Regions from separate parts of the Cellvibrio sp. genome, predicted to be linked through region 1. Evidence: predicted binding sites of a transcription regulator. Region 1 holds the regulator's gene; the other holds the start of a gene.
What was found. Region 1 encodes FliA, which starts transcription of late flagellar genes. Its sites were predicted from a motif close to TAAAGTTATNNNNNNNNCGGCCGATANCC; they were not measured.
Positions count from the first base shown of each region.

Region 2: ACWA6V_RS02470 (chemotaxis protein CheV) is a predicted target of FliA. The motif match lies at 6,350-6,378, and genes of this name have one in related genera.

Region 1 covers NZ_JBRFPI010000221.1:3,480-7,428, reverse strand. Annotated here, with positions in the region: partial or broken gene ACWA6V_RS13815 (flagellar biosynthesis protein FlhF) at 1-483, shown strand, start outside; gene ACWA6V_RS13810 (MinD/ParA family protein) at 657-1,481, shown strand; gene ACWA6V_RS13805 (RNA polymerase sigma factor FliA) at 1,577-2,320, shown strand; gene cheY (chemotaxis response regulator CheY) at 2,521-2,904, shown strand; gene ACWA6V_RS13795 (protein phosphatase CheZ) at 2,938-3,741, shown strand; partial or broken gene ACWA6V_RS13790 (Hpt domain-containing protein) at 3,769-3,949, shown strand, end outside.
Region 2 covers NZ_JBRFPI010000021.1:374-18,382, reverse strand. Annotated here, with positions in the region: gene ACWA6V_RS02495 (flagellar hook-basal body complex protein) at 1-2,329, opposite strand, end outside; gene ACWA6V_RS02490 (flagellar hook assembly protein FlgD) at 2,457-3,161, opposite strand; gene flgC (flagellar basal body rod protein FlgC) at 3,173-3,622, opposite strand; gene flgB (flagellar basal body rod protein FlgB) at 3,681-4,082, opposite strand; gene ACWA6V_RS02475 (CheR family methyltransferase) at 4,366-5,241, opposite strand; gene ACWA6V_RS02470 (chemotaxis protein CheV) at 5,296-6,252, opposite strand; gene flgA (flagellar basal body P-ring formation chaperone FlgA) at 6,476-7,180, shown strand; gene flgM (flagellar biosynthesis anti-sigma factor FlgM) at 7,368-7,688, shown strand; gene ACWA6V_RS02455 (flagella synthesis protein FlgN) at 7,779-8,255, shown strand; tRNA gene ACWA6V_RS02450 (tRNA-Arg) at 8,427-8,502, shown strand; gene ACWA6V_RS02445 (hypothetical protein) at 8,768-9,010, opposite strand; gene ACWA6V_RS02440 (DUF2177 family protein) at 9,035-9,439, opposite strand; gene ACWA6V_RS02435 (error-prone DNA polymerase) at 9,560-12,670, opposite strand; gene ACWA6V_RS02430 (Y-family DNA polymerase) at 12,677-14,197, opposite strand; gene imuA (translesion DNA synthesis-associated protein ImuA) at 14,197-14,958, opposite strand; gene ACWA6V_RS02420 (VRR-NUC domain-containing protein) at 15,160-16,827, shown strand; partial or broken gene ACWA6V_RS02415 (DEAD/DEAH box helicase) at 16,811-18,009, shown strand, end outside.

The DNA of each region.
Region 1 (3,949 bases):
ATTGCTGCGCATGACCAACTGCGTTCGCTTGCGCGTATTTTGCGTGTACCAGTGCGCGTGGTGGATGAAGCTAATCCTTTGGATTCAGTCCTGCGCAGCCTGCGTCATTGTTCACTGGTGTTAATCGATACCGCTGGTTTCCGCCACGGTGACCCGCATTTGAAAGCGCAGTTGAAAGCATTGGCGGATCAGCAAGCGGTAAAAACCTATCTGGTGATGTCGTGCAACAGCCAGGTTCAAATGTTGAAAGCATCAGTACACGCTTACGGCGCGGCGCGTTTGCAAGGTTGCATCCTTACCAAATTGGATGAGACGGCAAGTATTGGTGAAGCCTTGGGTGTTGCTATACAAAACCGCTTGTCGATCGCCTACACCACTGACGGGCAAGACATTCCCAAAAATTTGGACGTGGCACGTGCGCATCAATTGGTATCAAAAGCCGTCGCATTGCTTAAATCCAATCCAACAACGGCAGTATCCTAAACAGTGGGGATTAAACAGTAGCAGTTATAACCACAGGAATTTGTCGGTGAAACTGAAATTAGTCGGATGAAATTCCAATCCCTATCTATACTCAGATCACCATTTGTGTACCCCAAGACCCAACCGGCAACCGGGCGTACAACTCGAAGAAATAGGTTTGGAGTTATGTGTAGATGAGCCAAATGCGACCAGTACAAGTGATCGCTGTGTCCGGCGGCAAGGGCGGAGTAGGTAAGAGCAATATTTCCGTTAACCTCAGCATTGCGTTGGCTGAATTGCGTCGGCGTGTGGTGTTGTTGGATGCTGACTTGGGCTTAGCCAATGTCGATGTGCTGCTGGGTATCAGGGCGACCCACACACTGGCTGATGTGCTTGCCGGCACCCACAGTTTAGCGGACGTACTGGTAAGTGGGCCTGCAGGTATGAAGATTGTTCCTGCGTCATCTGGCGTGCAACGCATGGCAGAATTAAGCGCTGCTGAACACGCAGGGCTTATTAATGCCTTCAATGATCTTTCTGATCAGGTTGATATCCTGGTTATCGATACGGCAGCTGGTATTTCCGATACGGTGGTGAGTTTTGTGCGCGCTGCCAATGAAGTCATTATTGTTGTCTGCGACGAACCGTCATCCATTACCGACTCCTACGCACTGATCAAATTACTCAATAAAGAATACGGCATGCAGCGTTTCCGGGTGGTGGCGAATATGACGCGCACTCCGCAGGAAGGCATCAATATGTTTAATAAGCTTAATACTGTATGCGAACGTTTTTTGGATGTGACTTTGCAATTTGTCGGCCAGGTTCCCTTCGACGAAAACGTGCGCAAAGCGGTACAAAAACAAAAATCCCTGCTGGAATTTGCACCTACTTCCAAAGCGTCTGTCGCCATACGCGCACTCGCACAAGTCGTGGATAAATGGCCACTGCCCAACTCGCCTACAGGGCGCCTGGAATTTTTTGTAGAGCGTTTATTGCAGGCTGCGAATGCGCGCTAGCTTGCAGAGAGATGCAAAAAAAAATAGGGATGTAATACGTTGTGCCGCCAAGTTGTTGGTAAAACGCAGGGTTGTTGCTGATAAGAAGGTGCTCAATGGCCGTAGTCAATGGTTTAGCCATGTACGATAAAAAAACCTTACTTGATGTACAGATCAATATTGAAGACTACGCGCCTTTGGTCAAGCGTATTGCCTATCACATGATGATGCGCATGCCGGCTAGCGTGCAGGTAGACGATCTTATCCAGGCTGGCATGATCGGCCTTATAGAAGCCTCCCAAAAATACGATGCCTCCCGCGGTGCCAGCTTTGAAACTTATGCAGGTATCCGTATTCGCGGCGCAATTGTTGACGAAATGCGCCGCGGCGATTGGGTGCCGCGCTCAGTGCACCGCAATGCACGCCGTGTTTCCCAAGCCGTCGCCGCAGTTGAAGCGCGCACCGGCCGTGATGCGACTGACAGTGAAGTCGCTGCTGAGCTGGGTGTTGGGCTCAATGAATATTTTGAAATGCTGCAAGACTCCAATGGTAGCCGCCTATTCAGCTATGAAGAAACCTTTGGCGAAGAAGACAGCAATATTGATGCATCTGAGCACAGCAGCGCCTTTGTCAGCCCGCTCGACGGTATTCAGCGCGATGGCTTAAAAAAAGCGCTGATGAAGGCAATAGCCCTCTTGCCCGAGCGCGAGCGCATGGTGCTGGCACTCTATTACGATCAAGAACTAAACCTGAAAGAAATTGGTATGGTGCTTGGGGTCAGTGAATCCCGGGTGAGCCAGATCCACAGTCAGGCAGCCGCGCGGCTGCGCCATAAATTGGCAGATTGGCAATCGGGCTGATGATTGTTTAAATAACAAACGAATCGAGCAAAAAGCATCGCTCCAATGGCAAGGTAGTTGTTAAAAACTCTGTGTTTTCAGCGATTTGGACTATGATTCGAATTAAAAGTTGAAGATTTATACGCCGGAACTGGCCGAAGCTTCAACTCCTACTAGACTATGATTAAATGAAAATCCCGTCAGGGTGAGTGGAGGTTGCGTTGGATAAGAATATGAAAATCTTAATTGTTGACGACTTTTCAACAATGCGACGGATTATTAAAAACTTGCTGCGGGATTTGGGTTTTTCCAATACCCATGAAGCGGATGATGGTGTTACAGCATTGCCGATGCTGAAAAGTGGCGACTTTCAATTTCTAGTCACAGATTGGAATATGCCAGGTATGACTGGTATCGATTTGCTGAAAGCCGTTCGCGCAGATGAAAAGTTGCGCACCTTACCCGTTTTGATGGTAACGGCAGAGGCCAAGCGCGACCAGATTATTGAGGCAGCGCAAGCGGGTGTTAATGGTTATGTAGTCAAACCATTTACCGCGCAAGCACTCAAGGAAAAAATCGAGAAGATTTTTGATCGCGTAGGTTAAGTGGCTCGATCAAATAATAAATAAGGCGTTGTCATGGCATCTGAACCCCAAAAATCTTTCAACGAAGAATTTGTTGTCGAATTGAAAGAGTGCGCCAAGCTGCTCGCGGAGAAATTGCAAAGCAATCAATTCGAAGAGGCATCGGTGCTGATTCACACCATCACTCAGGCGCGCGACCGACATATATTCCAGTCGGTAGGGCGTTTAACGCGCGGTCTGCACAACGCTATTGTCAACTTTAATGTGGACGCGGATTTAACCAAAGAGCCGCCTAAAATTGCCAACTCAGATATTCACGATGCATCAAATCGTTTGAATTACGTTATTGATCTCACACAAAAAGCAGCTGAAAAAACCATGGATATGGTCGATGAGGCAGCGCCTATAGCGATGAACCTCGGGCAAGAGGCTAGTAGCTTACGTGGAGAATGGGCGCGGCTTAAGCGGCGTGAAATGGGCCCTGATGAATTTCGCCAGCTCTATGACCGCATGGATGATTTTCTCAGGCAGATGGTTACTGGCACAGAGCAATTAAGTAAAAATTTACAAGACATTGTACTGGAGCAGGGCTTTCAGGATTTAACTGGGCAAGTGTTAAAGCGCGTGATCGGTTTAATTAACGATGTTGAAAAAGATCTGGTCAGTCTGGTGCGTATTGCAGGTCAAGTGGAGGAAATTGCTGGGCTTTCGAATGACAGCGAGACACTCGAACATGACAAAGAAATTATGAATAAGCGCAAGGTCGAAGCCGAAGGCCCACAAATTAATAAAGAGCGTGCAGATGTAATGTCCGGGCAAGACGATGTAGATGATTTATTGTCGAGTCTTGGTTTTTAAGTCTGCGGGTCACGCGAGGAACGTTGAATGAGTTTTGGTGATGACGAGGATATTCTCCAGGATTTTCTGGTAGAGGCGGGAGAAATCCTTGAGCGCCTCAGCCAGCAATTGGTTGACTTGGAGCAGCGCCCTGAAGATAAAGATTTGCTGAATGCAATCTTTCGCGGTTTTCATACCGTAAAAGGTGGCGCAGGCTTTTTGGCGTTGA
Region 2 (18,009 bases), on a different contig from region 1:
GCTCAGACAAATCCACGTTCGACTCTTCCACAGCACCGGCCGTAATATTGCCCAATTGCGCAGAACCAGGCGCACCAATAATCGCCTCGCCCGTTTCAAATGTCTGTGCCCACATGGTATCACCTACTGGTTTTAATCCTTCAACACTGCTGAAGTTGGCCAGCGCCACCTGCCCTAATACCTGTGCCTCGCCGTTGGTAAAACGCGCGAATACAATGCCGGTATTGCTAATATCCAACCCGGCCAAACGGCCAGTTGCGTAACCATTTTGATCCAACTCTTCTACGGCAAATACACTACCAAATTGCGTACTACCCGCTAGATCAATTAAAAAGTTGGAGCTTGATGGTGGCTCTGCCACCGGAATTGTTCCACCTTGCAAAACATTCAATGGAGCCAGCGCGCCTATGGGTTCGCCATCCTCACCCAATGGAGTCCAGTTAGAAATAAGAATCGCATCAGTTGCGAACTCATCAATCGTGCCGTCCGGGGCAAAATGAAGGTTGAATGATGCCATTGTCGGCTCAGTATTTTGGGGCGACGGCAAAGTCGGATCAGGATCACCTACATTTTGGCCATCAATTTGTACATACATTTTCAAATGGTTAGCTGACGTAGCAGGATCTGCCGCGTCATAAGGCTGTTTTACAAAGTATTGGCGCATAACATGCGCGTTTCCCAAACTGTCATACACAGTAGTAGATGTTGCATGGTTAAAGGTTTTCTGATCAGTGGGGCTAAATGCATTAATGGGGATTGGAGTGAAAAAGTTAGGGATATTAATAGAACCAAACATGCTTCCACCAAAGACTGGCACAGTGGGGGTGCTACTTAAAACGGAATATCCCTCTTGCATGGTGACTGTGACAGTACCGCCAACAACTACCGCATTCACATCATCGTTCACAATCTGTGCAGCGCCCTGTGAACCTTGAACTTCAGCCGAACCACCGGCAGCATCAAATGCAAATTCGAGATCGCGTCCGGTTGCCGAAGTGACCACCAAATTACCATCGTCATCCAGATCCGCCGAAATTCCAAAAAGCGTTGATGAACTCAAATCATTAATCTCGTCCATCAAGACTGACATATTGGTAGTGTCACTCAGTAACACCCCATTCAACTTGAATGAGCCATTATTGGAAAATACCTTCGGCGGAACAGCTAAAGGATCATCGGCAAATAAAGTCGCAGTCGTAGTCGCAGTGGCCGAAACTCCCGCCAATGCATTCAACGCCGACGCAGTTTTATTAGCACCTGCACCATACTCGCTGATAAAGGGAAGATCAGTTCCATTGGGGCCGCGAATAATCAATGTCTGCGAACCATAATCATTGGTAACCTTGGGGATACCCTGGGTATGGGCAGTAGGATGTGCAACACCGGGAACCGCACTATCCACAGCACTCAGTGCCGTTGTTAAGGGGTTAACATCCGATGTTGGATCTACTGTGATAGTGATAGTAGACGCAACGCCGGTTGCCATATCGCGAAACGATAACTCACCAGTTATATCGTCCACGAAGGCTTGCACATTCACAGCTGATGGATTGTCAAAGTTGGCAGAGTTGATTAAATTGGCCAGCGCTGCGGGAGACGTTGCAGCGCCTGAATTTAAAATCAAATCCACATCGTCAATAACAGTTCCTGTTGGATCTATGCGGGTAATATTAAATGTTGTTGTATTGGTGGGGCTGAAGGTAATAGGAACAAAACCGGTGGTAATATCGCCGACATTCAAGTTGGTGGTTGTAGCAACTTTAGCGCCCAATTTTGCCAAATTGATGCCAGCACCATTAGTCGTAAATTCAGAGCCAGTAGTTTCCAGGACCAACTCATTAGAATCGAGATTGAGCGATGCACGTACAGCCGTTGTTTGACGAGGCTCCTGTGAACTTACATCAACACGTAAGTCACCCAATACCCCGCTAACATTACCATCTGCATCTGCAGCGAAACCTTGCAACAGCGCGTTTGTACCATTGACGATGTAACCATCCTTATCCAACCCAAAAGTACCTGCACGGGTAAACAGACGCTCACCATTTTTTTCCACTACAAAGAAACCTTCACCATTGACCGACATATCCAATTCATTTTGCGTAAATTTCAAATTACCCTGAGTAAATTGCTGGCGAATGTTTTGAATAGTCACGCCACTACCAGCGGTGTTTGAACCGCCACCAAGCAAGGTGCTGGTATATACGTCACCAAATTCCGTGCGCGAGGATTTGAAACCAATGGTGCTGGCATTGGCGATATTGTTACCGGTCACTTGCAGATCGGTATTGGCCGCACGAATTCCGCTTAACGCTGTATTGAAAGACATATTACACCTCGACCATAACGATTAATGGCTAAAAACTTTGTAATTTATGACGCAACTTTTAGAAACTATTCAGCCAACTTTTAACGTAACTATTTTTAAATAAAATAAATTCCAAGCCCAACAATCACTAATTAAATTGTTTTACATCTTTGGCATCGACTGCACCTATACCTGCAAGATTCAAAATAAGCGCACCATTTTCACCAATAGTCACACTATTCACGTTGGCGCTGAGCGATGTATTCAGCGCTTCAGATTTTCCATTTTGGGTCGCTGTGATTTCAAAACGGTACTTACCGGCGGCGGCAACCGAATCTTCATCGGCTTCCCAATCCAGCAATTCACCATTCACTTCCAGATTCTGACCATCCCAACGGAATACAGCTTCCCCAGCGGGCACATCGCCAACAGGGATAGCTTGTACAAGCGAACCGGTACTATCATAAATACTGACTTTCATATCCTTGGTGGGATAAGATAGGTCCACACTGCCTGCTACAATTCCTCCTTTTACCAAGGTGCTGGTATCCGATTCCACCGTCACACTGCGACCAACCAAGGACGATGCTTGCAGCGCATTATTAGACATAAAACTATTGAAGCTGGTATTTAAACGCTCCAAACCTTCCACTGAACTGAACTGTGCCAGTTGCGCCACAAATTCACTGTTGTCTTGCGGGCTTAATGGATTTTGATTGTTCATTTGCGTGATCATCAATTCAAGAAACGCAGCCTGCCCCAGTTCGTTGGTGTTCTTTTTTGTTTCTTGCTTTTTAGTGATGCTGAGATTGTCGGCAACATTGTTAGTTGCTGTTGCATTAGATACAGTCATGATTCAGCCCCTTATTGACCAAGCGTTAAAACGCGTTGAACCATTTGTTTGGCTGAATTCATCACTTCGACATTCATTTGAAATGAACGCGATGCAGCAATCATATTCGCCATTTCTTCAACCGGATTCACATTGGGGTAATACACATAACCTTCTTCATCCGCCTTTGGATGCGTTGGTTCATAACGGCGTTGCAGCGGTGCATCACTCTCTACAATACCGAGCACTTGTACGCCCGCTGCCGCATCAACTTCGTTATCACTGTAAGCGCCTTCAGTAACGCTGGCACGCATGGCGTCTTGTTGGATAGCAGCAAACACCGGCTGGCGACTGCGATAGACTTCATTCACACTGGAGCTGGCTGATTGCGCATTCGCCAGGTTGCTGGCGGTGGTATTTAAACGCAAACTTTGTGCGTTCATACCGGTGCCAGCGATATCAAAAATATTTCCAAGTGCCATGATTCAATACCTACAAAATGTGTTCAGAAAAAACGCCCACCAAAAGTTAATAACGGTTTTACTCGCCGCGAATCGCTGTGCGCAACCCGGTAAATTTGCTGTTTAGAAATTGAAAACTCGCTTGGAATGCCAAGGCATTTTTCATGTATTCCGCGTGTTCAATTTGATCTTCAACTGTGTTGCCATCAATGGATGGCTGTTGCGGTGTGCGATAGAGAACGTCGCCTTCATCTGTTGAGAAACCACTGCCATCAATATGACGCGATTGGGTGGTAGAGAGATCAAAGCCTTGGGATGCATTCATCTTTTGGTTCAACGCCTGCTTGAAATCCAGATCTTTTGCTTTGAAATTCGGGGTATCAATATTGGCGAGGTTATTTGCCAGCACACCCGCGCGCTCAGAGCGAAAGTGCAGCGCTGATTCGTGGATGCCGAGTGCTTTGTCGAAAGAGATAGACATATCAGGTTCGCCTTCTAGAGATGACAGGTGGCAACCAAAGCGGTTGTGACCTTTTGTTATTTACAACAAAGCAACGCCTGTGCCAACGGTCAAAAACAAACATAAACCATTGTTTTTAAAGGATTATAAAAATCTTTTTCGGTGGCTTTTTAAAAGCGGCAATAGCCAAGCGGCAAAGGTTTTCCGCTCATGGAGACAAGCTGCAAGGGAACGGCAAATAGCCCCAAAAAAAGAAAACCGGGAAAAAAGCCCGGTTTCAGGAAAGTGAATAGCACTGAAAAGCCTAAATCGCTTTGTAGAGAATACCCGGCTCGCAGCGCACCATTTCAAACAAATCAGCCGCACCGGCCAAACCTTCTGACGAACCAAGGAAGAGAATGCCTTGCGGCTTTAAGGAGGCGTGGATTTTTTGCAGGATTTGCCGCTTCAAATCGGCATTGAAATAAATCAACACATTGCGGCAAAAAACGATATCGAACTTGCCCAATGCAGCGTAGGAATCCATCAAGTTGAGTGAGCGAAAATCAATACGCTCCTTCACCAGACTTTTTACTCGCCAGACAACAGGTGTAGGGTTATCAAAGTAGCGCTCTAATCTTTCGGCAGATAACCCGCGTAAGACCGACAGCTTATCGTACTCTCCGCGCTTGGCCTGATCCAAGACAGTCGATGACAAATCAGTCGCCACAATTTGCACCTGCCGCGCCAAATTACCCATCGCCTGACGCTTGTACTCCTCGACCATCATACTGATGGAATAAGGTTCCTGCCCCGATGAGCAAGCAGCAGACCAAATGCGTACCGGGCCAAACATGCGGTTATTGCCTGCCATCAGTTGCGGCAGCAAGGTGTTTTTAAGATGGTCGTAGGGATAGATGTCGCGAAACCAAAAAGTCTCATTGGTGGTCATGGAATCGACCACCTGGTCTTTCAATTTGCGGTTGATCCCCAGCTTTAGTGCGCGCACCAATTCACCAAATGACGCGATATTATTTTCCTCCAAAATGCGGCGAATACGGTTGGTTACTAAATATTGTTTGTTATCGCCCAGCGAAATGCCGCAGGCGTCTTCAAGGAATTGACGGAATTGATCAAACTCGGCCTGGTCAATATTGTCTCGGCCCACCGGTTTGGCAAAAGGTGACTCTTTATTAATCATAGGCTTCCAATGTAAAACAATTGCCGCGCGTCAATTCGCAACGGCAATACAAAGTCAGGCTTCTTCAGGTGGCAACAAACTTTCACCGGTAATCGCCAGGACGCGATCATTTACGCGTTTTGCCAGCTCATCCGGATGGAACTTCGCGAGAAAATCATCTGCCCCCACCTTCCGCACCATGGCTTCGTTAAATACACCACTGAGAGATGTGTGCAGGATGATATGCAGTTTTTTCAGTTCAGGATGGTTGCGCACCTCAGCTGTAAAAGTGTAACCATCCATCTCCGGCATTTCGATGTCGCAGATAATCATGATGAGCTCTGCGTAAGGATCTTTTCCTTCTTTGATCAAGTCAGTTAAGTATTGGAAACCTTCTGCGCCATCTTTTTTGACAGTGGTTTTAATTCCCATTCCTTCAACTACACGCTGGATTTGTTTGCGCGCGATAGTCGAGTCATCAATGATCAATACATGTTTTTGTACTACGCGATCGGCGATACCGTCTTCAATCACACCTGCGCTAACTTCTTCTCGCGCCGGTGAGACCTCGGCAAGGATTTTCTCTACATCAATAATCTCCACCAATTGCCCATCAACCTGGGTGACAGCAGTCAGGTAATGCTCGCGGCCTGCTCCCTTTGGTGGTGGATGAATATCGCCCCAATTCATATTGACGATGCGTTCAACAGACCGCACCAGAAAACCCTGTGCGGTGCGATTGTACTCGGTGATGATGACAAAGCAGCTCTCGATATCCGGCAACTCGCGGCGGCCAATCGCAAGGTTCATATCCATTATGGGTATGGTGCCACCACGGATATGGGCAACACCACGCACTACCGAGCTACGACCAGGAATCGCATTGAGTTGCGGGCACTGAAGCACCTCCTTTACTTTGAAGACGTTAATGCCATACAACTGCTGACCGCCAAGCCGAAACAACAGGAGCTCCAGACGGTTTTGCCCAACCAACTGTGTACGCTGATTGACACTATCCATTACACCAGCCATGCAATTACCTCATTTATTCTCAAATTTCCGGCTCAGGTCATCTGCAAATTGGCCACAGCTATACGGCACAGTATTTGCTTTGATGCTTAGTAAAGCAGCTTAGCGGCAAAAAAGTGTCAGGCTTTAGTCGTTAATGATCCAGACTGGCACTCAGTTCTTACCCTTGAGGATAGGACAAAATATGGAACTTCCTAGTTTTTACAGAACTTTCTTGCGGAATATTTTGCGCCACAGTTCGGGCGTAGCTGCTGCATCAGCTCTATTGATCACCTACTCGTCCACTATTGGTGCCGCACCAGTTTATCCACCACTGCAATTGAAACAGGACATTGCCAGTTTTTTGGCGAAAGAGTATTCAACGATTGAGCATGAACGTATCGACATCAGCGTAAGCAATCTGGACAACCGCCTGCGCCTGGAGACCTGCGCATCACCACCCATATTCACCACTCAGGACACGACAGGTTACGGGGGAAACATTAGCGTTAAAGCCACGTGCGAAAGCGGCAAGAAATGGTCAGTACACGTCCCGGCACAGGTCAATATTTACCGCCCAACGCCTGTGGCGCAGGGCAATATCGCTCGCGGCGAGCTAATCACCGGCGAGCACATTACCAGCCAATTGATGAATATCAGTGATATCCGGCAGGCTTTTCTGACCACCACCAGCGACATTATTGGCAAACAAGCAAAGCGGAATATTAGCCGGGGCGAACCCTTTAAATCTGCCGCTCTCGATGCCCCCACTGCGATTAAGCGCGGTGAAATTATCATCTTGGAAGCGCTCGCGGGGAGCATCAAAGTCAGTAGCGCAGGCACCGCAATGACCGATGGCCGCATAGGTCAAACAATCAGGGTGCGCAATAACTCATCTGAGCGAATCATCAGTGGGATAGTTGTTCGGCAAGGGGTAGTCCAAACCCTCTGAATTGTGAAAGTTTTTTTAATTTATTGCTAAAGTTAAGCAACAGCTGGCCGATAGCCTGCTAGGGACTCTTTAAATACACAGCGTTGGGCTAGATTAAAGAGGATCCTTTGTCACGACATAGCAACCGCGGCATTTTTACAGTTAATCGCTGATGGGGTTAATCGCCATTGGCAAACAGGGGAACAAAATGAACTTTAACACCAACAACTCACTGGACTCTGTGGGCACCAAAGGTACCCGCAGCAAGCCCGCAACACCGAACACGGGTGAGGCAAAAGCACCTGTTCCTGCCGATATTGCCCCCGCAAACAAGGGCCTTGGTGATCAGGTGGTGCTGAGCCAAGAAGCGCAAACTTTGGGGCGCCTGCAGGCCAAAATCAATAATGCGCCAGATGTTGATATGGATAAAGTCGCCGAAATTAGACGCGCAATCGCTGAAGGCCGCTTCGAGATCAACGCTGAGCGTATTGCTGAGAATATGCTCAACCAGAACGATCTTCTGGGCTAAGAATTGCTTTAGGAGTTAAACGCACTCTCCCCCGGAGTGTTTTTGATTCGCTCGATTTAATTTGTGTCACCCCAAAATGAAGAGGTTGCTATGTCTCTCGATATCACTTTACTGCGCCAGATGATTACGCAGGATTCTGCTGCTATTTCCCAACTCAAACACTTGTTAGCGCAAGAGCGCATCTTGCTTGAACAGCGCAAACAAGATGAACTCCCACAAATTATTGAGCAAAAGGCCATACTGGTCGAGCAGTTAAATAACAGCGCCAAGCAACGTCAGCAAATACTGAACGCACTCAGCTTACCGGCTAATGCAAATGGTTGGGATTTATTTCTGCAGCGCAATGCAGCCACGCTACCACTGCGCGATGAATGGAAAATGCTGGTAAGTGAGTTTGAAGACTGCCAAAAAATGAACGACATCAACGGCAAAATGATCGCACGCTCCCAACAAACACTAAGTCATCTGCTCGGGTTGCTACGAGGTAAAGTTGCAGCACCAGCACTGTATAATGCACAGGGTGCTAAAACCCAGTACACCTCCTCCTACACAGTCGCCAAGGCCTGATCACCACATAACAAAAAGGGCGCAACCTTGGGGTTGTGCCCTTTTTTGTTTTTAATGTCCCGTCCTGAAATAGGTTTACACCTTGGATTCTGTAGAAAAACTTCTTACAATGCCCGCCGCTTAGCGCAGCTGGTAAATTCCTACACCGGTTTTTTCGCGTTAACCCATCAAGTCCTCATAGCTTAAATGGATAGAGCACCTGCCTCCTAAGCGGGCGATCCAGGTTCAATTCCTGGTGGGGACACCACTTTATTATTGCTGTAAAAAAATACCTCATCGCCGAAAAACTTCCTTCATCGCCTTCTCCTTTGCAAGCTTATTAAACAGCTCATCCAGATAGAAGATTTTTTGTATTAACTTTTATCCAGTGTGATCGAAGTTAAATTCAAGCACGACAAAAGCTAAACAACTAATTCTTCAGGCTCCGCAGATACATCAAATAACTCCCCGAGACACCCATTAGCACCTGCGAGCAAAAGAGATGGACTCTTCATTACAAAGAATAGGAGAAATCACGGCCAAGGCGCGGGAGTAACGCTCACGTATTGGGCTCCGCCCTCAGAAGGCTCAGGCTCCAAGGTTTGCGCATCGAGCCCACAAGCAATTTTGCGAAACTCCTCCTGCACGCCTGCAAAGGCATCTTTGTGTAAAGAGTTTTCGTTGTTAGGATTGTTTGCAATAATCCATTCGATCAACGCGTTGATTTTGCTGTTTACCTCCATGGCAAATGCCACTTTTTCCGGTGCTTTAGACATCGCCTACTCCGCTATTAATGAATATTAATGTCCGGCAAATATTCTTGCCGCATAAAATCCTGCCAGCGCAGAAACGGCACTGACAAAAGCGCCCCACGCAATATCGACTAACGTGAGGGATAAAGACCAACCTTTTAAAGTTGCCATATTGGTCAGGTCATAACTGCCATAGGCAATAACACCTAATCCCAAGCCCAGACCGACGGCCATTAACCAGTTTTGCTCGCGCAGTGCCGGGCTGATAGCAAATAAAACCAATCCTGCCAGATACAACACATAAAAAATTATCGCCGGAACGATTCTGACTTCTACGGACATGAGCTCCCCCATGTGTGATTGATAGAAACTTTTAGCGATCAGGGTTAACCAAACAAAGTCCATTACACAAAATACAACCGCCGCACCGAGATAAGCAGCAATGTAGGGCATAGAAATTCACCATCACAAATTAATAATGATCGCAGCCAGGAGAAAAAAGGTCTGTGCGGTAGCTAACGTGAAAGGAGAAATCGAATCATTCGTTGCAGGTATTGATAGAGAGAGTAAATACTAATGAAAATCGCGCGATTTTAGCGACAAAGAATCAATACGCGCTGAATAGTCATGTAATTGGCCTGCGATAACATGAACCACCGGGCTGGAAACATTATCGTTATTCACTTCAACTGTGCCTTTGATTAACAATAATCTGGACGTCAGCAAAGCCTGGCGAAATGTTTCCTGGGTGCCCTTCCACACAATGACATTGATATTCCCGGTTTCATCCTCCAAGGTTAAAAACAATGCACCGCTGGCAGTACCGGGGCGCTGCCGTCCGGTCACCAAACCGGCGACGCGGACAAAACTGCCGTGACGGAGATCTTTAAGTTCAGCGTATGTTTTACAACGGTTAAATGGATATTCATTTCGCAACAATGACATCAAATGCGGGCGCAAGCTCAAGCCAAGCGTATCGTAGTCATTCAATACATCCTGCTCAATCGTCGGGGCAGCCGTAAACAAATCATCCTGATCAGTAGTTTCTGCATCATCCAACAATTCAGAAAAAGGATTAACCGCCGCTGCAGCCCAACGCGATGCATGCCTGTCACCGGCTAAGCTGCGCAACACATCGGCAGATGCAAGATATTGCAAATCGATGGCTGTTAAGCTTGAGCGTCGAGAAAGATCTTGTAGAGAACTGAATGGTTTTTCAGCTCGCCATACCTGCAACAATTGTGCCTTGTTGTGATCCAGATTTTTTATTTCACAAAAACCCAAGCGTATTCCAAATGGGTGAGAAGAAACAGACGCTGCAACTTTTTCCAATCGATGCTCATAGTGACTGCAATTAATATCTACCGGCAATACTGCAATATCATGGCGCCGCGCATCTTGAATCAATTGTGATGGCGAATAAAATCCCATCGGTTGGCTATTTAATAACGCACAATAAAATGCTGCTGGATGATGGCATTTTATCCAGGATGAGGCATAAGCCAGCAGCGCAAAACTCGCAGAATGGGACTCGGGAAATCCGTAGCCACCAAAACCTTTTACTTGCTCAAACAAGCGAATGGCAAAATCCATTTCGTAACCACCTTGCAACATCCCATCAATAAATTTTTTCTCAAATTTCATTAACGTACTGTTTTTCCCCCAACTTGCCATAGCGCGACGCAACTGATCTGCTTCGCCGCCGGTAAAACCGGCGGCCACCATCGCAAGGCGAATGACCTGCTCTTGAAAAATAGGAATTCCAAACGTTGCGCCTAATACTTCTTTTATCGCATCGTTGGGCGAGTCGTCTTCTTCAAGTCCATTCCTACGCCGCAGATAGGGATGCACCATGCCACCTTGAATTGGACCGGGGCGAACAATCGCAATTTGTACTACCAAATCATAAAACTTTCTCGGCTTCAAACGCGGCAACATCGACATTTGCGCACGCGACTCAACCTGAAAAGTTCCTACGCTATCGCCTGCGCACAGCATTTCATAGGTAGCGGGATCTTCAGGTTCAATATCTTTTAATGATTGAATAGCCGGATTGTAGCTATGGATATAATCGAGCGCTTTACGCAATACCGTCAACATTCCCAATGCCAGCACATCAACTTTGAGCAAACGCATAGCTTCAAGATCTTCTTTATCCCATTGGATTAAGGTGCGATCTGGCATGGATGCATTTTCGATAGGAACCAAATCGCTAATTTTATCTTGCGCAATAATAAATCCCCCCACATGTTGGGATAAATGCCGGGGAAAACCGAGAATCTGGCTTACCAAAATAAAAAAATGCTTCAACACTTGTTGTTGCACTTGCAAACCGGAAGCTTCAATTCGTTTAACAAGATCGACAGGCTTATCCCACCATGCGAGCGACTTTGCCAGTAAATCAACCAATGTATCTTCCATGCCCAAGGCTTTACCCACATCACGCACAGCACTGCGTGAACGATAAGTGATAACAGTCGCTGCAATAGCGGCGCGCTCTCGCCCGTATTTAGTGTAAATATATTGAATAACTTCTTCGCGGCGGGAATGTTCAAAATCCACATCAATATCCGGTGGCTCATCCCGCTCTTTGGAAAGAAAGCGCTCAAATAGGACCTTGATTTTGTCAGGTGAAATTTCTGTAATGAACAAGCAATAACACACCACACTATTGGCTGCAGAACCTCGTCCTTGGCATAAAATATTCTGCTGACGAGCAAACTGCACAATGTCGTAAACGGTTAAGAAAAAATATTCGTAGCTTTCTTCTTCAATTAAACGCAATTCTTTTTCAATTGTTTCTTCTACATGAGAAGGAACACCATTGGGCCAACGATCATGTTTTCCATAGTAGACTAGCTTGCGTAAATATTGAATGGGCGTGTAATTTTCAGGAACTAACTCTTCAGGATATTGATAACACAACTCTTCCATAGAAAAAGTACACAAATCAGCGATTGTGCAAGTCTCCTGCAATAATGTATCAGGATACAGCCGCGCCAATTGCTCAAGGGATTTAAGATAAGCTTCGGCATTAGGTTCAAGCCGTGTGCCTAGCTCATCTATAGAAGTATTGTGCCGAATAGCAGTGAGGGTATCTTGTAGTGGTTTGCGCTCTTTGCTGTGCATCAACGCATGGCCACACGCAACCAGCGGAATATTTTTCTTGCGACTGAGCGCCAACCAGCGCGGAAATACTTCTTGCTCCCCACCCCATAATTGATGATCAATACCAATCCATAACCGATGTTTAAAGGCGTTATAGAGTTGATCGATCACCGTTTCCGGTTCGATAATATCGCTGCCTAATTGCCCCAACCAAATGATTAAACAATGCTGCAAGCGGAAGCGCAGATCTTCAAAATGCGCTTCATATTCGCCCTTGGATGCACGGCGACGCGCAAGCGTGATAAAACCAGAGAGTTCCGCATAAGCAGTGCGCGTCGGAGCAAGTACGACCAAACGCATGCCATTACTGAGCGTAAAACGGCTACCTACAATTAATTTAAACTCCAACTCTTTCGCTGCAACAAAGGCCTTTACAACACCAGCCAATGAACACTCATCGGTAATCGCAATCGCGTCATAACCTAATTCAGCAGCGCGATGCACATATTCCGGCGGATGCGAAGCACCGGTCAGAAACGTAAAATTGGTCGTGCTGAATAAATGGGCGTAGCGCATGGAAAACTACCCGTAAATACCTTGCACAAACCACTGCTTTTTGTGCAAATCGCGAAACACCCAGAGGCGCACATAATCGTTGCGCTGTGCTAAAAAATAATCGCGCGCACTTGGCGCTTTCCACCAATTACCTTGCAAGCGCTCAGGGCCAGAGAGCAAGGTTAAATATCCACGCCAATACAATCCCCGCTTGCGCACTTCAATTTCAATCGGCGATTTAAATAACCAACACGGCCGCAGCGATGCTAAATGGCGATCTGGCAATTTCTGGTTAGATGGCTGGTTAAGTGCAATGAGCTGATTGCTTTCTTCGGGAATATAACTATCGCGGTAGCTGAGCTTGTAAATGCAGGCATCACCCAACCGGGCTTTTAACTTTGCAGCAGTCGTCGTAAATGCCTGGCTATTATGTTTGCGCCTGGAATCAAACTCCAACAATTGCGAGTGCGTTTGAATGGGCTGGATATTGCGACAACTCAATGTGAGCGTATCCACCTCAAAAGGAAGGTCGCGGTTTTCCAATTGGATCAAGGTGAGGTCAAAAAATAATTGCCAGTGGCTTTGCGCTGTATCGGCGTAAATCGCCATAACCTCTTTGCTGTGATAAATATCGGCCAGCGTCCATTCAATTTGATGGGTTTCCCATTGGCGCTTGCGTAAAAAATCGGCTAATTGCTGCAACAAATGTTCGACCGGCACTTGCAGCTGGTCAATTTGATGGATGGGATATTCAAACTGGATTTCTTCATTAAAAAACTCCTGCGGCTTATACATCACCACCGGTTTTTCAAACAATGACGATTGCTGAAAATCCTGATCGATACCAAAAATATCGCATAGTGTTTTTGCGAACTCTTGCCCGAACCGCTTTTTGATACTGCTGATCGATTGCGCCGCAATTTGCCGTGCAATATCACCGAAAGTTACAAAACCGGTTTTTTCCAGCGTATCAACTTGAGCGGGATAATCATGCAACAACTGAATCGGCAATTGCTGCAATCGCTCCACAAAAACCGGTTTGCTTTCATTGCCGTGAATATCGTAATGAACAAAGGATAACAGCCAAGCCGCTTGCGCCGAGTGCGCCAAGCCTATCGCCAGAGTCAGATTTTTTGCGGCAAAAAATTGCAGGACTTTTTCAACAAACGCGTGTACACCACCAAACAACATTAAGCAGCTGGAAATTTCCAACAACAAGCCTGACTGGGGAACCTGTTTGCTCGTATAGGTTTCGATATAAGGGGTAAACGCATACAACTGAGCTGAAAGTTCAGCTAATAACCGCTGCTCAGATGAAAGATCGCGCTCTTGATGAACACATCCACTCAATAGCTGCGCGGTCGATGCATCCATGCCCTGCACTACACCTCTGGCTATAGCTGCAGCATTTGCCCAGATCACATGCCGCTGCTCAAGAATTGCTAAAGCGGCATCATGGTGGAGATCAATCGCAAGCGCGTGGGCAGGTAAATCCGGCAAGCGCAGCGCGAGCCAAAGGCGATCTGGACGAGAAGTTGCTCGCATCATTACTTACGGCCACGCCGCCCTCCGCGCTGGGGCCGAAGATGAACCACATTGGATTTGGGCTTGCCGGTTTGATCCAGCAAATGATGCGACGCAAAACCTTGCCAGTTATGCGGCAGCGGCAATAACACCGGCTGCATCAGCGCAGCCAGCTCGCCTTTTTGTTTGAAGATATGCACCTGCAAATCCTGCGCTTGCAGGCTAATGGTCAGGCGCAAACTGGCTGGTGAACTTTGCTCGGCAGCTGCCGCCGGGCGAAATAACACATACAAACCCTGCCCCTCTGTGGCCGCCAATTGGCATTTGCGCAGCTCCGTGTAATTCAAAGATTGCGTTGGCTGCCACGCCAACACTGCCTCGCAGGTATTGGCGCGGGTTAGCTCAATAAAACTGAACAGGAAATCAGCCTTGTTGCTGCTCTCCACTACCAACACTCGCTCCAGATCTATCCCCGCCTTGATCAACGCTTGTGCAAAAGGCACGCAGGGAGGGTTGAGTAATACAATCAAACCCTGGGTATTAGTTAATGCCGGAGTCAACAAAAGCCATTCCGATTGCACAAAACCTTGCTGACAGACCTCAACCAAATTAGCGGACGGCCAGCCGCCACCCAGCAACTGCGCATTCAGCTCGCTATAACCCGTATCCCGCGTAGGTGATGGCGCGAGCCTGTGCGAGCCACCGCGCCAGATATCGCGACGGCAAAGCAATTGCTCCAAATCCGGGACGCTTGTCAGCGGATTATCGGGGGGATTGGGGGTCATAGTGGAGGTTTTTCAGGACTCGATAACTGTATTGATATACAGTATAGTGGCAACCCCCTAATCAGCGTCAAGCAAAAGCATTAGACTATTTTGCACTAATCGAATCGCTCAATTGGGGTTGTATTATTTAACATTCAACAAAATGTCTTGTGGCAATATGTTTTATAAATAAGGCCTTCGATCGCTTGGATTTACGCAGCAATGAGCCAATCAACAACAAACACAGCTGATCTCGCAGCGGATTATTACCTGACTAACTTCCAGTTTTTGGTGGATTGGGTATTGCAACGCTATGCGGATTTACTCAGCGCCGATGAACTCCATTTTCTTGCTTGCTTCCAACAGTTACCGCGCACCAGCCAATGTTTATTAGTGCGCTTATCCAGTCGTAAAGGCCCGTTATTTCGCCACGATAAATTGCACTATGCCGAGATAGAATCCATTGAGCACGCGGCGACTGAATTAATTGCAGCCGGCCTGCTCAGCGATAACGCCTTACTCAGTATTGATGAAGTCGCAAACCTGCTTACCAAAACCGAGTTGCTCAATCTGTTCAAGGAACATTTACAGGGAGCAAAACAAGCGCACAAAGAAAAATTGATTGCACAACTGACCGAACAGTTTCCAGAATCGAAAACCTGGCAAGACTGGACGAACCATCAACTTGGCACAACTTATCGGCTGGATAACCAAGCCATTATCAGTACCTTATTGTTATTATTTTTTGGCAATGCCTATCAAGACCTCACCGAATTTGTGTTGCAGGATTTGGGCTTGTATCGCTATGAAAATTACTCCATCGATCACCAGCACCGCATTTTTAAAAATCGCGCGGAATTGGAACAATACCAACAATTAATCCAGTTGCGCGATGAGTTGCAACTCGCAGCAGAAATAGAACATTTAACCAATCTTGCCAATCGCATTCCCGCGCAGCTGAACCATGCAGGCTTGCAGCGGCGCCGGGCGCGCTTGTGCAATCAATTAGCCTATGAACTGGAACGTGCAGACGAGCACACACTCGCACTCCAACTCTATTGCCAAAGCCATTTGCCACCCGCGCGTGAACGCCGAATCCGCCTACTGGAAAAACAGGGCGATATTGCGGGCGCATGGCAACTGCTTGGTGAAGTGTTGAATTCACCTTGCGATGAACATGAGCTACAAGTTGCCCAACGGATGGCGCCGCGCCTTGCTAAAAAAGTGGACGAAACTATTGTCAAACAAACACGCGCTCGGGTTATCGAGCAACAATTAATCCTGCCACAATTAGTCGATGAAAATAATAATATCCTGCGCGTTGAAGAAGTTGTGCGGCAATTTGCCCACACCGACGAATCGCCCTGCTTTTATGTCGAAAACTTATTGCTGACCGGTTTATTTGGTTTATGGTTATGGCCGGAAATGTTTCGCGGCATTGATGGCGCTTTTGCCAATCCGTTTCAAGCAGCGCCGCTGGATTTGTATCAGGAAAATTTTGTTCGCAATCGCCCCGGCATTCAGCAATTGTGGCAATTATTGGATGACAACGAACACCATGACCATATCCTCAAATTCTGGCGCGATAAAAACAGCGTGACCAATCATTTTGTAAACTGGCAATTTTTAGAACAGGAACTGCTTGATCTCGCGCTCCAGACAATTCCTGCCGCACATTTAAAAACTATTTTTAAACGCTTGTTATTTGATATTAAAAGCAACCGCAGCGGCCTGCCCGATTTAATCCAGTTTTTTCCTTCCTCTAATAACTATCGCATGATTGAAGTGAAAGGCCCCGGTGACCGGATTCAAGACAACCAGCAGCGCTGGCTGGATTATTTTGCCGCAAACACAATCCCCGCCGAGGTTTGGTATGTTGACTGGCAATAAGCCCAGAGCGGTTGCGGTAAAAACATTGGTCGCGTTTGCAGCCAAAAGCGGCAGCCTCGACCGCCGGTTTACGCCCTCACCTAGTGGTCAGGAAGGTATCGAAGGCCATCAGCGGGTAACGAGCAATCGCTCATCCAATTATCAAACCGAGGTGAGCTTGAGCATCACTTACGGCGATATTACCTTTCGCGGCCGCGCTGATGGTTATGCACCGTCTGACCATTGCATCGAAGAAATTAAAACCTTTTATGGCGACGTATCACGCATACCGGAAAACCATCAAGTACTGCATTGGGCACAGGCCAAATGCTATGGATGGATGTATTGCGAAACCCACGGCTGCGATGAAATTAATCTCGCACTGATTTATTTTAATTTAACCGATGAAAAAGAATATCGGTTAGAAGAAACCTGGAGTGCCGCAGAGCTAAAAGAATATTGTGAAAACCTTGCAGAAAAATATTGCCAGTGGCAGGCACAGATTAACCAGCGCCTTGAGCAGCTCAATCACTGGATTGAACAGCTACAATTTCCCTATGGCAGCATGCACAGCTCACAACGGGTAATGGCAGAAGCTGTGTACAAAGCCGCTGCAACCGGGCGAGTGGTATTAGCAGAAGCGCCCACCGGCACCGGCAAAACCCTGGCGGGATTATTTCCTGCCATTAAATCCATGCCCCGCACACCGGTCGATAAAATTTTTTATCTCACCGCCAAAACTACCGGCAAACAATTGGCGCTGGAAAATATCCGCCTAATCGCCAGTGATAAAAACGGCTCTGCCACACCACTGCGCACATTGGAATTAACCGCACAAGAAAAAGCGTGCCTTGAGCCCGACAAAAAATGCATGGGCGATTCCTGCCCTTACGCGTTTGACTTTTACACCAAACTGGAAGCCGCACGCCAAGCGGCTTACGCAACGCCCGTACTAGATAAACAAGCACTCACGGCACTCGCTTATGAATTTGAAATCTGCCCGTTTTACCTCAGCATGGAAATGAGCCGTTGGGTCGATATAGTCGTTGCCGATGTAAATTATTATTTTGATGGCACACCACTGTTATTAGGGCTTACCAACGAATTCGATTGGAAACCCTACTTGCTGGTAGATGAAAGCCATAACCTGATTGATCGCGCTCGCGGCATGTATTCGGCTGAGTTAAACCGGGGCGACTTGAT